DNA from 2 places in the Candidatus Streptomyces philanthi genome. Region 1 is predicted to be linked to the other one. Evidence: predicted binding sites of a transcription regulator. Region 1 holds the regulator's gene; the other holds the start of a gene.
What was found. Region 1 encodes HrcA, which represses chaperone genes, less so after heat shock. Its sites were predicted from a motif close to TTNGCACTCNGNNNNNCNGAGTGCNAA; they were not measured.

Region 1 (6,685 bases):
GTCGGTGGCGACGGGCCGCTCCACCAGGCGGACCGTCTCCCGGTACGCGGTCGAGTAGCGCAGCCGCTCGAAGAAGTGCGCCCCCGACGCCGGGTAGTGGGCGGTCACCGGGTGCGGCACGCCGTCAAGGTTGATCCGCTGGATCACCCCGGCCAGGCCGAGGGAGTGGTCGCCGTGGAAGTGGGTGACGCAGATCCGGTCGATGTCGTGCGCGGCGACCCCGGCGCGCAGCATCTGCCGCTGGGTGCCCTCCCCGGGGTCGAACAGCAGCCCCTGGCCGTCCCAGCGCAGCAGATAACCGTTGTGGTTGCGGTGCCGGGTGGGGACCTGGCTGGCCGTGCCCAGGACGACCAGTTCGCGTACGGACACGCCGTCAGACCAGCCGCTGGAGGTCGCGTCCGCCCAGGACGTGCGCATGGGCGTGGAAGACGGTCTGTCCCGCGCCGGGGCCGGTGTTGAAGACGATGCGGTAGCCGGTCCCGTCGACCTTCTCCTCGGCGGCGACCAGGCCCGCCTCGCGCAGCACCTCACCGGCGACGGCCGGTTCGGCGGCGGCGAGCTCCAGGGCGTTGGCGTAGTGGACCTTGGGGATCACCAGGACATGGGTCGGGGCCTGGGGGTTGATGTCGCGGAACGCGAGGGTCGTCTCGGTCTCCCGGACGATGGTCGCCGGCACCTCCCCCGCGATGATCTTGCAGAACAGGCAGTCGGCCTGCGGTTCTCCCGCCACCGGTGGTCTCCTCCCGTGTCGTCGCGCCACCCGGGCGGCACCGGGACGGCGCCCCCGGCACGCCGCGTCGGCCGCCCACAGGTCGCGTCACGGCGTCGGCGGCAGGCGCCGTACGCACCGTGCGTACGCCTTGGGATGCTACCGGGCCGCCCCCGTACGCCCACGCAGCGGCCGGGGCACTGCCACAGCGTGCTCCTGCCCGCTCCCGGGCGCCGGGCTCACTAAGCTGATCCGGCAGCTCTCTTCCGCCCACCACCAGGAGACATCCACATGGCCACCACGCGCTCCGCCACCACCCACTGGGAAGGCAATCTCCTCCAGGGCAAGGGCACCGTCGCCCTGGAGTCGTCCAAGATCGGTACGTACGACGTGAACTGGCCGGCCCGTGCCGAGCAGCCGGGCGGGGTCACCAGCCCCGAGGAGCTGATCGCCGCCGCCCACTCCTCCTGCTACTCCATGGCCTTCTCGCACGGCCTGGCCGGCAAGGGCCACACCGTCGAGGCGCTCGACACCCGCGCCGAGGTCACCTTCCAGCCGGGTGAGGGCATCACGGCGATCGCCCTGACCGTGAAGGCCCGGGTCCCCGGTCTGTCCGAGGAGGAGTTCCGGGCCGCGGCCGAGGACGCCAAGGCCAACTGCCCGGTGAGCCAGGCGCTGGCGGGCGTCAAGAACATCACGCTCAGCGCCGAACTGCTCTGACGGACCACGGCGTAACGGGCCGGCCGCACTCCCCCGGGAGCGCGGCCGGCCCGTCGTCGTACGTCAGCTCCAGCGTCCCGTGCGGCCCAGCAGCAGGGCGGTGGCGGCGGTGCCCGCGGTGGAGGTGCGCAGCACGGTCGGGCCGAGGCGGTAGGGCGCGGCACCGGCCTCGGCGAACAGCGCCAGCTCCTCCGGGGAGACCCCGCCCTCCGGGCCGACGACCAGCACGATCGTGCCCTCGGCGGGGAGCTGCGCGGTGGCCAGGGGGGTGCTGCCCTCCTCGTGCAGCACCGCCGCGAAGTCGGCCGTGGCGAGCAGTTCGGCGACCTGACGCGTCGTCCGCGGCTCGGTGACCTCCGGGAACGTCAGCCGCCGTGCCTGCTTGCCCGCCTCGCGGGCCGTGGCACGCCACTTGGCCAGCGACTTCGCCGCCCGCTCGCCCTTCCACTGGGTGATGCAGCGGGCCGCCGGCCAGGGCACGACGGCGTCCACCCCGGTCTCGGTCATCGTCTCGACGGCCAACTCCCCGCGGTCGCCCTTGGGCAGCGCCTGGACGACGGTGATCCGCGGCGCCGGCAGCGGCTCGGTGCGCAGCGCGGCGACGGCGACCGTCAGCCGGTCCTTGCCCTCGACGGCGGCGACCGTGCCCTCGGCGCCCGTGCCCTCACCGTCCGTCAGGACGATCTCCTCGCCGACGCGCAGCCGGCGCACCGACACGGCGTGCCGGCCCTCCGGCCCGTCCAGTGTCAGCTCCGTGCCCGGCCGGATGCCGGCGAGCGATCCGACCAGGAAGACGGGCGCCGTCATGCCGACTCCCGCGCGCACTGGCGGGAGGCGGCGCGCGCCGCGTCCAGTTCCTCCGCGAGCAGCGCCACCAGTTCCCCGGCGGGCAGCTCCCGCGCCAGCCGGTGGCCCTGCCCGGCCCACAGCGCCATGGCCTGGGGGTCGCCCGCCGCGGCCGCGGCCTTGCGCAGGCCGGAGGTGAGGTGGTGGACGGCGGGGTAGGCGGCGGGGGCGTACGGGCCGTGCTCCCGCATGAAGCGGTTGACCAGGCCGCGGGCCGGACGTCCGGTGAACGCCCGGGTCAGCTCGGTGCGGGTGAACAGCGGGTCGGTCAGGGCCTGCTTGTGCAGGGCGTGGGCGCCGGACTCGGGGGTGGCGAGGAAAGCCGTGCCGAGCTGCGCCATGGTGGCCCCGGCGGCCAGGACCGCGGCGATCTGCGCGCCGCGCATCAGCCCCCCGGTGGCCACGATCGGGAGGTCCACCGCCTCGCGGACCTGGGTGATCAGCGACAGCAGCCCGACGCCCGCGCACACGCCGTCGGACTCCGGGTCGTCGCGGTGGGTGCTCTGGTGGCCGCCGGCCTCGATGCCCTGGACGCAGAGGGCGTCCGCGCCCGCCCACTGCGCGGCCTGCGCCTCGGCGACGGTGGTGACGGTCACCACGGTGTACGTGCCGACCTCGGCGAGCGAGCCGAGGACGTCGCGCGAGGGGCAGCCGAAGACGAAGGAGACGACCGGGACCGGGTCGTCGCGCAGCACCGCGAGCTTGGCCTCGAAACCGTCGTCGGCGCCGCGGCCGACATCGATGTCGTCGAGCGGGGTCCCGTACCAGGCGGCCTCGCCGGCCAGCTGCTCCCGGTAGACGTCGACGGCCGCGGTGCCGACGAGTTCGGGCTGCGGCATGAAGAGGTTGACGCCGAACGGCTTCGCGGTCATCGCGCGCAGCCGCGTGATCTCCTGGTACATGCCGTCAGCGGTCTTGTAGCCGGCGGCGAGGAATCCGAGGGCGCCGGCCTCGCCGACGGCGGCGGCCAGCTCGGGCCGGGAGGCCCCGCCCGCCATCGGGGCCTGAACGATCGGAAGGCGGCTGAAATCGGTCAACGCGGTGGGCATGCGCACATCGTGTCACGCCGGGTGGCCGCCGATCCGCGCGGGCGCACGGAAAGCGCCGCGGGCGGGCCGGGAGCGCAAAGCTCCCGACCCGCCCGCGTGACAGGGTCTAACGACCGTTGAAGGCATCTTTCAGACGCGAGAACAGTCCCTGCTGGCCCGGCTGGAACTGGCCGGTGGGCCGCTCCTCGCCGCGCAGCTTGGCGAGGCGGCGCAGCAGTTCCTCCTGCTCCGCGTCGAGCTTGGTCGGTGTCTGCACCTCGACATGGACGATCAGGTCGCCGCGTCCGCCGCCGCGCAGATGCGTCACACCGCGCTGGTGCAGCGGGATCGACTGGCCGGACTGGGTGCCGGGCCGGATGTCGACCTCCTCCATCCCGTCCAGCGTCTCCAGCGGGCACTTGGTGCCCAGCGCGGCCGCCGTCATCGGGATGGTGACCGTGCAGTGCAGATCGTCGCCGCGCCGCTGGAACACCGGGTGCGGCGCCTCGTGGATCTCCACGTAGAGGTCGCCCGCGGGGCCGCCGCCGGGGCCTACCTCGCCCTCCCCGGCGAGCTGGATGCGGGTGCCGTTGTCGACGCCCGCGGGGATCTTGACGGTGAGGGTGCGGCGGGAGCGGATGCGCCCGTCGCCCGCGCACTCGGGGCAGGGGGTCGGGACGACCGTGCCGAAGCCCTGGCACTGCGGGCACGGCCGGGACGTCATGACCTGGCCCAGGAAGGACCGGGTGACCTGCGAGACCTCACCGCGGCCGCGGCACATGTCACAGGTCTGCGCCGAGGTGCCCGGCGCCGCGCCCTCACCGCTGCACGTGGTGCACACCACGGCGGTGTCGACCTGGATCTCCTTGGTCGTGCCGAACGCCGCCTCGTCCAGTTCGACGTCGAGGCGGATCATGGCGTCCTGGCCCCGGCGGGTGCGCGAGCGCGGGCCGCGCTGCGAGGCCGTGCCGAAGAAGGCGTCCATGATGTCGGAGAAGTTGCCGAAGCCCGCGCCGAAGCCGCCGGCCCCCGCGCCGCCGCCCGCCTGGGAGAGCGGGTCGCCGCCGAGGTCGTAGACCTGCTTCTTCTGCGGGTCCGACAGCACCTCGTAGGCGGCGTTGATCTCCTTGAACCGCTCCTGGGTCTTCGGGTCCGGGTTCACGTCCGGGTGGAGTTCGCGGGCCAGGCGCCGGAATGCCTTCTTGATCTGGTCCTGCGAGGCGTCACGGCTGACACCGAGGACCGCGTAGTAATCCGTGGCCACTTACGACTCCGCGAGGATCTGTCCGACGTAACGTGCCACTGCGCGTACCGCTCCCATCGTTCCGGGGTAGTCCATGCGGGTCGGTCCGACCACGCCGAGTTTGGCGACTGCCTCGTCGCCCGAACCGTAGCCGACCGCCACGACCGATGTGGAGGTCAGGCCCTCATGGGCATTCTCATGCCCGATACGTACGGTCATGCCCGGGTCCTTGGCCTCCCCGAGCAGCTTGAGGAGCACCACATGCTCCTCCAGGGCCTCCAGCACCGGCCGGATGGTCAGCGGGAAATCATGACCGAAGCGGGTGAGATTGGCGGTACCGCCGATCACCAGCCTCTCCTCGGTCTCCTCCACCAACGTCTCCAGCAGCACCGACAGCACCGTCGAGACCGTACCGCGGTCCTCCTGCTCGAAGGACTCCGGAAGATCCTGCACCAGTTGCGGGACATCCGTGAAACGGCGGCCCACGACACGGCTGTTGAGCCGCGCCCGCAGGTCGGCCAGCGACGTCTCCCCGAACGGGGTCTGGCAGTCGACCAACCGCTGCTCGACGCGTCCGGTGTCGGTGATCAGGACGAGCATCAGCCGGGCCGGGGCCAGCGCGAGCAGTTCCACGTGCCGCACCGTCGAGCGGGTCAGCGACGGGTACTGCACGACCGCGACCTGCCGGGTCAGCTGCGCCAGCAGCCGGACCGTGCGGCCCACCACGTCGTCGAGGTCGACGGCGCCGTCCAGGAAGTTCTGGATCGCCCGCCGCTCCGGCTTGGACAGCGGCTTGACGTCGGCCAGCTTGTCGACGAAGAGTCGGTAGCCCTTGTCGGTGGGGATACGGCCCGCGCTGGTGTGCGGCTGGGCGATGAACCCCTCGTCCTCCAGGGCGGCCATGTCGTTGCGGACCGTCGCCGGGGAGACCCCCAGCTTGTGCCGCTCGGTCAGCGCCTTGGAGCCGACCGGCTCCTCCGTGCCGACGTAGTCCTGGACGATGGCACGCAACACCTCGAGCCTGCGCTCACTGAGCATTCCGCGCACCTCCAGTCCGGCCGTCCGCCGTCTCATCGTCATCTCGTCCTACCTGGCACTCACACGGGCCGAGTGCCAAACACAGCCAGTGTACGGCCGGGTAGCGCGACCGGGGCAAGAGAGGCCGTACCGGCGGGACCCCCGATCCGGGTGTTCCACCGCCGCTCCCCCGTCCGGCGGGCAACGCTATCGCGATACCGCTAGCGTCTCGGTCATGCGCAGTTCTTGGGAAGAGGCCGGGTGGGAATCGCTGGGCGAGGGCGTCGCCCGGCGCCGCATGCCGGGGTGGGACGAGACGATCGGCGTGATCGCCGGGGACACCGGCGTGCTGCTCGTCGACGCCGGCGCGACGCCCGGCGAGGGGCAGCAGGTGGCCGCGGCGGTACGGAGCGTGCTCGGCCGCGACGTGACGCATCTCGCGCTGACCCACCCCCACTTCGACCACGTCCTGGGCGGCGGTGCCTTCCCCGACGCGGAGGTGTTCGGCGCCGCCGGCCTGGACGCGCTGCTGGTACGCGAACGGGACGCCCTGCGGGACGACGCGGTACGGCACGGCCTCGATCCCGAGGTCGCCGCCGAGGCGGCCGCCCGGATGCGCGTACCGGGCCACCCGGTGCACGGCGAACTGACCGTGGACCTCGGCGGCCGGCGGGCGCTGCTGGCCAACGTCGGCCCCGGGCACACCGGCCACGACCTGGCCGTCCTCGTACCGGGACGGCACGGCGGGCCCCCGGTCGTCTTCTGCGGCGACCTGGTCGAGGAGTCCGGCGAGCCCAGCGCCGGACCGGACGCGCTGCCCGCGCTGTGGCCCGCCGCCCTGGACCGGCTGCTGGCCCTCGGCGGCGAGGACGCGCGGTACGTGCCGGGGCACGGCGCCGTCGTGGACGCCCGGTTCGTCCGCGCGCAGCGCGACGCGCTCGCGGCCCGGCACGGCGTGTCCCCCTCCTGACGGGGGCCGTGCCCCCTCTACCCTCACCCCGTCCCGCCCGTCCCCGCCGGCTTCCCGTGCCGTCCACAGAACAGGTCCCCGCACCGTGCAGAGCAAGCGCTACAGCCCCGATCTGACCCCGCCGTGGAAGAAGAAGCAGCCCGCCCCCGAGG
Region 2 (6,685 bases), on a different contig from region 1:
CTGCTTGCCCAGCTGCTACCCGCCCAGGGCTGTCACCGGGCCGCAGGCCCGCGACCCGTTGGACGCCACGCGGGCGCGCCGACCGCGCGTCCGGCGTTCGCGCCCGACCCCGCACCGCAAAGCAAGGGAGTCCCCTTGGTACGTCCCTACGTCCTCACGTCCCCGGAACGGCAGGAACGCGGCATGCGGCAGGCACGGCGGCGCGAACTGCGGTCAGCGGCTCACGGCGTCGCCGCCGGACCGAACCTGCTCCGCGAAATGGCGGTGGCCGCCCGATGACCCCCATGAACCGTGCGCGGCTGCTGCCGTGGACCAGCTCCGACGGGAAGCCGTGCTACCTCATCGGCGGCACCGGGACCGGGCGCGTCTCCCGGCTCGCCGACCGGATGGAGGCGGAGCAGATGAAGTCGGCGGCCGCCCTTATCGAGGAAGCCCGCCGTACTCTCGCCTCCTGCGCGTGGACGCCGGTGAAATCCACCTGCTGGCCCACGACTTGAACGGCGCTCTGACCGACGTGCACCGGGTGTCGGAGAGCCGGGGCGCCCGCTTGCAGCAGTTGGCGGACGACCTCGACGCGGAGGACGAGGACGGCGGCGGCGGGGACGGCGCTTCGCCCACCGCATAGCGCGAGGCAGGGCGACAACCGGTCACACAGCCCCCGGCCGCCCGTCCCCGGATATGGCCGAGGCCCGGCCCCCGCGTGGTGCGGGGACCGGGCCTCGTGCGGCGCTACCGGCGCGGCCGGTGGAGGGCCTGCTCAGTGGGCGTGGCCGTGGCCGTGGCCGGCCTCGGCGGGCTCCTCCTCGGCGGGCTTCTCGACGACCAGGGTCTCGGTCGTCAGCAGCAGCGAGGCGATGGAGGCGGCGTTCTCCAGGGCGGAGCGGGTGACCTTGACCGGGTCGATGACGCCGGCCTTGACCAGGTCGCCGTACTCGCCGGTGGCGGCGTTGAAGCCCTGGCCCTTGTCCTGCTCGGCGACCTTGGCGGTGATCACGTAGCCCTCCAGGCCCGCGTTCTCCGCGATCCAGCGCAGCGGCTCGACGGCGGCGCGGCGGACGACGGCGACACCGGTGGCCTCGTCGCCCTCCTTGCCCAGGTTGCCGTCCAGCACCTTGACGGCGTGGACCAGCGCGGAGCCACCACCGGAGACGATGCCCTCCTCGACCGCGGCGCGGGTCGCGGAGATGGCGTCCTCCAGACGGTGCTTCTTCTCCTTGAGCTCGACCTCGGTGGCCGCGCCCACACGGATGACGCAGACGCCACCGGCGAGCTTGGCGAGGCGCTCCTGGAGCTTCTCGCGGTCCCAGTCGGAGTCCGTGGTCTCGATCTCGGACTTGATCTGCGCGACGCGGCCCGCGACGTCCTCGGACTTGCCGCCACCGTCGACGATGGTGGTGTCGTCCTTGGTGACGGTCACACGGCGGGCGGTGCCCAGCACGTCCAGACCGGCCTGGTCGAGCTTGAGGCCGACCTCCTCGGCGATGACGGTGGCGCCGGTGAGGGTGGCCATGTCCTGGAGCATCGCCTTGCGGCGGTCACCGAAGCCGGGGGCCTTGACGGCCACCGCGTTGAAGGTGCCGCGGATCTTGTTGACGACCAGGGTCGACAGGGCCTCGCCCTCGACGTCCTCGGCGATGATCAGCAGCGGCTTGGAGCCACCGGCCTGGATGACCTTCTCCAGCAGCGGCAGCAGGTCCTGGATCGCGGCGATCTTGCCCTGGTGGATGAGGATGTACGGGTCCTCCAGGACGGCCTCCATCCGCTCCTGGTCGGTGACCATGTACGGGGAGAGGTAGCCCTTGTCGAAGGCCATGCCCTCGGTGAAGTCCAGCTCCAGACCGAAGGTGTTGGACTCCTCGACGGTGATGACACCGTCCTTGCCGACCTTGTCCATCGCCTCGGCGATCAGCTCGCCGACCTGCTTGTCCTGGGCGGACAGGGCGGCGACGGCCGCGATGTCGGACTTCTCCTCGATCGGGCGGGCGGTGGCGATCAGGTCGTCGGAGACGGCCTTGACCGCGGCGTCGATGCCCTTCTTCAGGGCGGCGGGGGAGGCGCCGGCGGCGACGTTGCGCAGGCCCTCGCGGACCAGCGCCTGGGCCAGCACGGTGGCGGTGGTGGTGCCGTCACCCGCGATGTCGTTGGTCTTGGTCGCCACCTCCTTGACGAGCTGGGCGCCCAGGTTCTCGTACGGGTCGTCGACCTCGACCTCGCGGGCGATCGTGACACCGTCGTTGGTGATGGTCGGCGCGCCGAACTTCTTGTCGATGACGACGTTGCGGCCCTTGGGGCCGATGGTGACCTTGACCGTGTCGGCAAGCTTGTTGACGCCGCGCTCAAGGGCGCGACGGGCGTCCTCGTCGAACTTCAGGATCTTCGCCATGGGGTGTTTCAAGTCCTCTCGACGAACTGCGCCCCGGCGCCCGGTTGTTCAGACACGGGAGGCCGGGGCGCAGATCAGAAAAAGCTGGGGTGAATTACTTCTCGACGATCGCGAGCACGTCGCGGGCCGAGAGAACGAGGTAGTCCTCGTTGTTGTACTTCACCTCGGTGCCGCCGTACTTGCTGTAGAGCACGACGTCGCCGACGTTCACGTCGAGCTCGACGCGCTTGCCGTCCTCGACGCGGCCCGGACCGACGGCCAGGACGACGCCCTCCTGGGGCTTCTCCTTGGCGGTGTCCGGAATGACCAGGCCCGAAGCCGTGGTCTGCTCGGCGTCGAGCGGCTGGACCACAATGCGGTCCTCGAGCGGCTTGATGGCAACCTTGGAGCTGGCGGTCGTCACGATCCGACCTCCCCCTTCGGAGATCTCACGGGGTTAACTGTCTGAGGTGGCGACCAGGTCGATCCGTCGTCGCGGGTGCCGGACCTGCCCGTCGCTGTGTTTGGCACTCCCCGGTGGAGAGTGCCAACGCCGAGACTATGACGCGGTTAGCACTCGGTCAAGCGGAGTGCCAGTCGAGCCGCGACGAATCCGCTCCCCCGCCCTTCCCGTCCGCACCGGGCCCGCACACCTGCCCCACACGATCCGCACACCAGTCGGAAAAACGGCCCGCTGACATGTCGTCTCGGCCACATCCGCCCCTCCCCTTGCAACCCTGCCCCCACCCCGGTCGTCTCCCCCTTCGACTGTGAGCCGACGTCCGGGCCCGCCCCGTCGGGTCCGCCGACCGACGAAACGATGGCGGAGGACCCCCGTGCAAGGACTGAGCCACGCCCGCACGGCAGGCGGGGAGGAGAACGACGCCGAGCGCACGATGAGCTTCGAGGCGCTGTCCCAGGCCCCGGACCGCCGCAGGACCGAGGCATGGCTCCTCGCCCTCGTCACCGTGATCACGATCTTCGGCTACGCGTACACCGGCCTGTCGATGAAGGGCCGGCTGCCCGACGGCCTGGCGGGCTTCGCCCTCTCCATGGCCTGTGTGGCGCTGGTGCCGCACCTGGTCGTCCGCCGCTTCGCGCCCCGCGCCGACCCGCTGATCCTGCCGCTGGCCACCCTGCTGACCGGGCTCGGGCTCGTCCTGATGCACCGCCTCGACATCACCTACATCGACAAACCGTTCCTCAAACAGCAACCCGCGGCGAGCGGGCAGCTGGTGTGGACGGTCATCGGGGTCGCGGTCTGCATCGGCATCCTCATCGTGCTGCGCGACCACCGGACGCTCCAGCGCTACATCTATCTGACGATGGCCGTCGCCCTGGTCCTGCTGATCGCCCCGGTCTTCTCCCGCGCGGACACCTACGGCGCCAAGCGGTGGATCTTCCTGGGGCCGATGTCGCTCCAGCCCGGCGAGTTCGTGAAGATCATGATCGCGGTGTTCTTCGCGGGCTATCTGACCGTCAACAAGGACGCGCTCGCGCTGATCGGCCGCCGCTTCATGGGCGTCCAGCTCCCGCCCGGCCGCCAGCTCGGCCCGATCTTCACCATCTGGGTCATCAGCCTCCTGGTGCTGGTCTTCGAACGCGACCTGGGCACCTCGCTGATCTTCTTCGGCGTCTTCGTGATGATGCTGTACGTGGCGACCCGGCGGACCGGCTGGGTGGTGTGCGGCCTGCTGATGGCCGTCGTCGGCGCGGGCGTCGTCGGCACCCTCGAACCCCATGTCCACGGCCGGGTCACCGCCTGGCTCGACCCGATGCGGGCGTTCACCAAGGAGGGCGTCGCGGAGGGGATGTCCGACCAGCTGGGCCAAGCCCTCTTCAGCTTCGGCAGCGGCGGCATCAGCGGCACCGGCCTCGGCCAGGGCCACCCCGAGCTGATCGGCTTCGCTGGCAACAGCGACTTCATCCTCACCACCGTCGGCGAGGAACTGGGGCTGGCCGGTGTGATGGCCGTCCTCCTGCTCTACGCCCTGCTCGGCCAGCGCGGGCTGCGGGCCGGGATGGCCGCCCGCGACCCCTTCGGCAAGCTCCTCGCCGTCGGCCTCGCGGGCGCCCTGCTGCTCCAGGTCTTCGTCGTCTCCGGCGGCGTCACCGGCCTCATCCCCCTCACCGGCAAGGCCCTGCCGTTCCTCGCCAAGGGCGGCTCGTCCCTCGTCGCCAACTGGGGCATGATCGCCATCCTGCTCCGCATCAGCGACAGCGCCCAGCGCCGCCGCGAACCGGTCGGCGCCTCCTCCGGACGGGGCCGGCGCGGGCGGCGCCGCCGCGGGGCGCCCGACAGCGACGGCACCGAGGAGTAGGGACCGCCGCTCCGGGGCGGGCGGGGTTTGAGCGACAGGCCCCGGCCCGGTCCGCGGTGCGCCGCCCGGGGCCGGGCGGGGATGATGGGCCGGGTGACCGATCTCGACGCCTTCACCGCACTGCTCACCCCCGAGGGCCAGGAGCTGCTGGACGCGCTCCGCGACCACGACCCGGCCGACGAACTGGCCACCGCGACCCGGCTGCGCCGCGACCACCCCGCGCCCCTGGTGTCCGCGGCCCTCGGGCAGGCGCGGCTGCGGCAGCGGGCCGCCGCCAAGTTCGGCGCGGACGCCGGGCGCATGTACTTCACGCCCAACGGCGTCGAGCAGTCCACCCGTACGGCCGTCGCCGAGCACCGCGCCGCCCGGCTCGCCGCGATGGGCGTCCGTACGCTGGCCGACCTGTGCTGCGGCATCGGCGGCGACGCGCTCGCGCTGGCCCGCGCCGGGATCTCCGTACTCGCCGTCGACAAGGACCCGCTGGCCTGCGCGGCGGCGCGGGCCAACGCCGAGGCGCTGGGGCTCGACGGGCTGATCGAGGTGCGCTGCGCGGACGTGACGGACGTGGACACGGCCGGGTACGACGCGGTGTTCGCCGACCCGGCGCGCCGGACCAAGGCCCGGGGCGGCCGGATCTTCGACCCCGAGGCGTACGCGCCGCCGCTGTCCTGGGCCGTCGAGGCGGCGCGCTCGGCGCCCTGCGCCGCGCTGAAGATCGCGCCCGGGGTGCCGCACGAGGCGCTGCCCGAGGACGCCGAGACGGAGTGGATCTCCGACGGCGGGGACGTGAAGGAGGCCGTGGTGTGGTTCGGCGGCGCTGAGCGGGGCCTGCGGCCCGGCGGGCGGCGCGCCACCCTGCTGCCGTCGGGCGCGTCCCTGCTCGGCGCCGGGCTGCCGGACCCGGAGCCCGGCCCGGTCGGCGGCTGGCTGTACGAGCCGGACGGCGCCGTCATCCGCGCCCATCTGGTCGCCGATGTCGCCCGGGAGACCGGCGGCCGGCTGATCGACCCGACGATCGCCTACCTGACCTCGGACACGCTCGTGGAGACGCCGTACGCCACCGCCTACGCGATCACGGACGTTCTGCCGTTCCACGTGAAACGTCTGCGGGCGCTGCTGCGCGAGCGTGGCGTCGGCGTCGCGGTGATCAAGAAGCGGGGTTCGGCGGTCGAACCGGAGGAGCTGCGCAAGAAGCTCAAGCTCTCCGGACCGCACGGCTGCACCGTCTTCCTCACCCGCGTCGCGGGCGCCCCGGCGATGCTGCTGGGGCACCCGGCGGGCGGGACGCGCTGATCAGGCCCGGTCGGTGAGGTCCTCGGCGTAGACCTGGGAGAGCGGCTGGGGGCCGACGTACTGCTGGCAGGTGCACTGCCGGGCCTCGTACCGCTCCGGCTGCCGGTCGGCGCCCCAGGCGACCGGCACCTGGGTCATCTCGTGGCACTTGCCCTGCTTGTCGTGCTTGGCGAGGTGGTGGTCGCAGCCGCACACGGGCTCCGGCGGTTTGCCGGCCTCGGCCAGTTCCTTACGTTCCCGGCGGGCGGATTCCAGGCGTTCCATCTTCCGCTCGTGCCGGGTGCGCAGCGCCGTCCGGGCGGTGTCGGCGGCCTTCGTGAAGCCGCCCGCCAGGAAGAAGATGAGAACCCACCAGTACCAGTTCACGGTCAACCGCCTCCCCGTACGCGCTCCGTGCCGTGGGCCCCAGGGTAAGTGCTGGGGCCACGCGCCGGCTCGGGAGTGGGGCGGTGCTCAGCCGTAGAGGTTCTGGCGGCTCAGCTCGTGGACGTGGTCGTGGTGGTGGTGCGTGCCGGGGACGTGCGGCTCGGTGACCGGGAGGGACGAGTCGGCGGGCAGGTCCCAGGAGGACGCGGCGCGGTTGCGGGCGACCATCTCGGCGCCGAGGGCGGCGACCATCGCGCCGTTGTCGGTGCACAGCTTGGGACGCGGCACCCGCAGGGTGATCCCGGCGTCCTCGCAGCGCCGCTCGGCCATCGCCCGCAGCCGG

Region 2: a site for HrcA is predicted at 2,933-2,959, ahead of groES (co-chaperone GroES). Genes of this name have one in related genera too.

The regions. Positions count from the first base shown of each region.
Region 1 is NZ_JCANQV010000004.1:42,509-49,193, reverse strand. It holds gene AC51EU_RS01570 (ribonuclease Z) at 1-369, opposite strand, end outside; gene AC51EU_RS01565 (histidine triad nucleotide-binding protein) at 374-730, opposite strand; gene AC51EU_RS01560 (OsmC family protein) at 1,001-1,429, shown strand; gene AC51EU_RS01555 (16S rRNA (uracil(1498)-N(3))-methyltransferase) at 1,493-2,236, opposite strand; gene AC51EU_RS01550 (nitronate monooxygenase) at 2,233-3,324, opposite strand; gene dnaJ (molecular chaperone DnaJ) at 3,431-4,567, opposite strand; gene hrcA (heat-inducible transcriptional repressor HrcA) at 4,568-5,584, opposite strand; gene AC51EU_RS01535 (MBL fold metallo-hydrolase) at 5,799-6,533, shown strand; gene AC51EU_RS01530 (DUF3097 domain-containing protein) at 6,619-6,685, shown strand, end outside.
Region 2 is NZ_JCANQV010000031.1:6,085-12,769, reverse strand. It holds gene AC51EU_RS06490 (hypothetical protein) at 276-497, shown strand; gene AC51EU_RS06485 (hypothetical protein) at 458-625, shown strand; gene groL (chaperonin GroEL) at 758-2,383, opposite strand; gene groES (co-chaperone GroES) at 2,478-2,786, opposite strand; gene AC51EU_RS06470 (FtsW/RodA/SpoVE family cell cycle protein) at 3,259-4,683, shown strand; gene AC51EU_RS06465 (THUMP-like domain-containing protein) at 4,768-5,976, shown strand; gene AC51EU_RS06460 (hypothetical protein) at 5,977-6,342, opposite strand; gene tsaD (tRNA (adenosine(37)-N6)-threonylcarbamoyltransferase complex transferase subunit TsaD) at 6,430-6,685, opposite strand, start outside.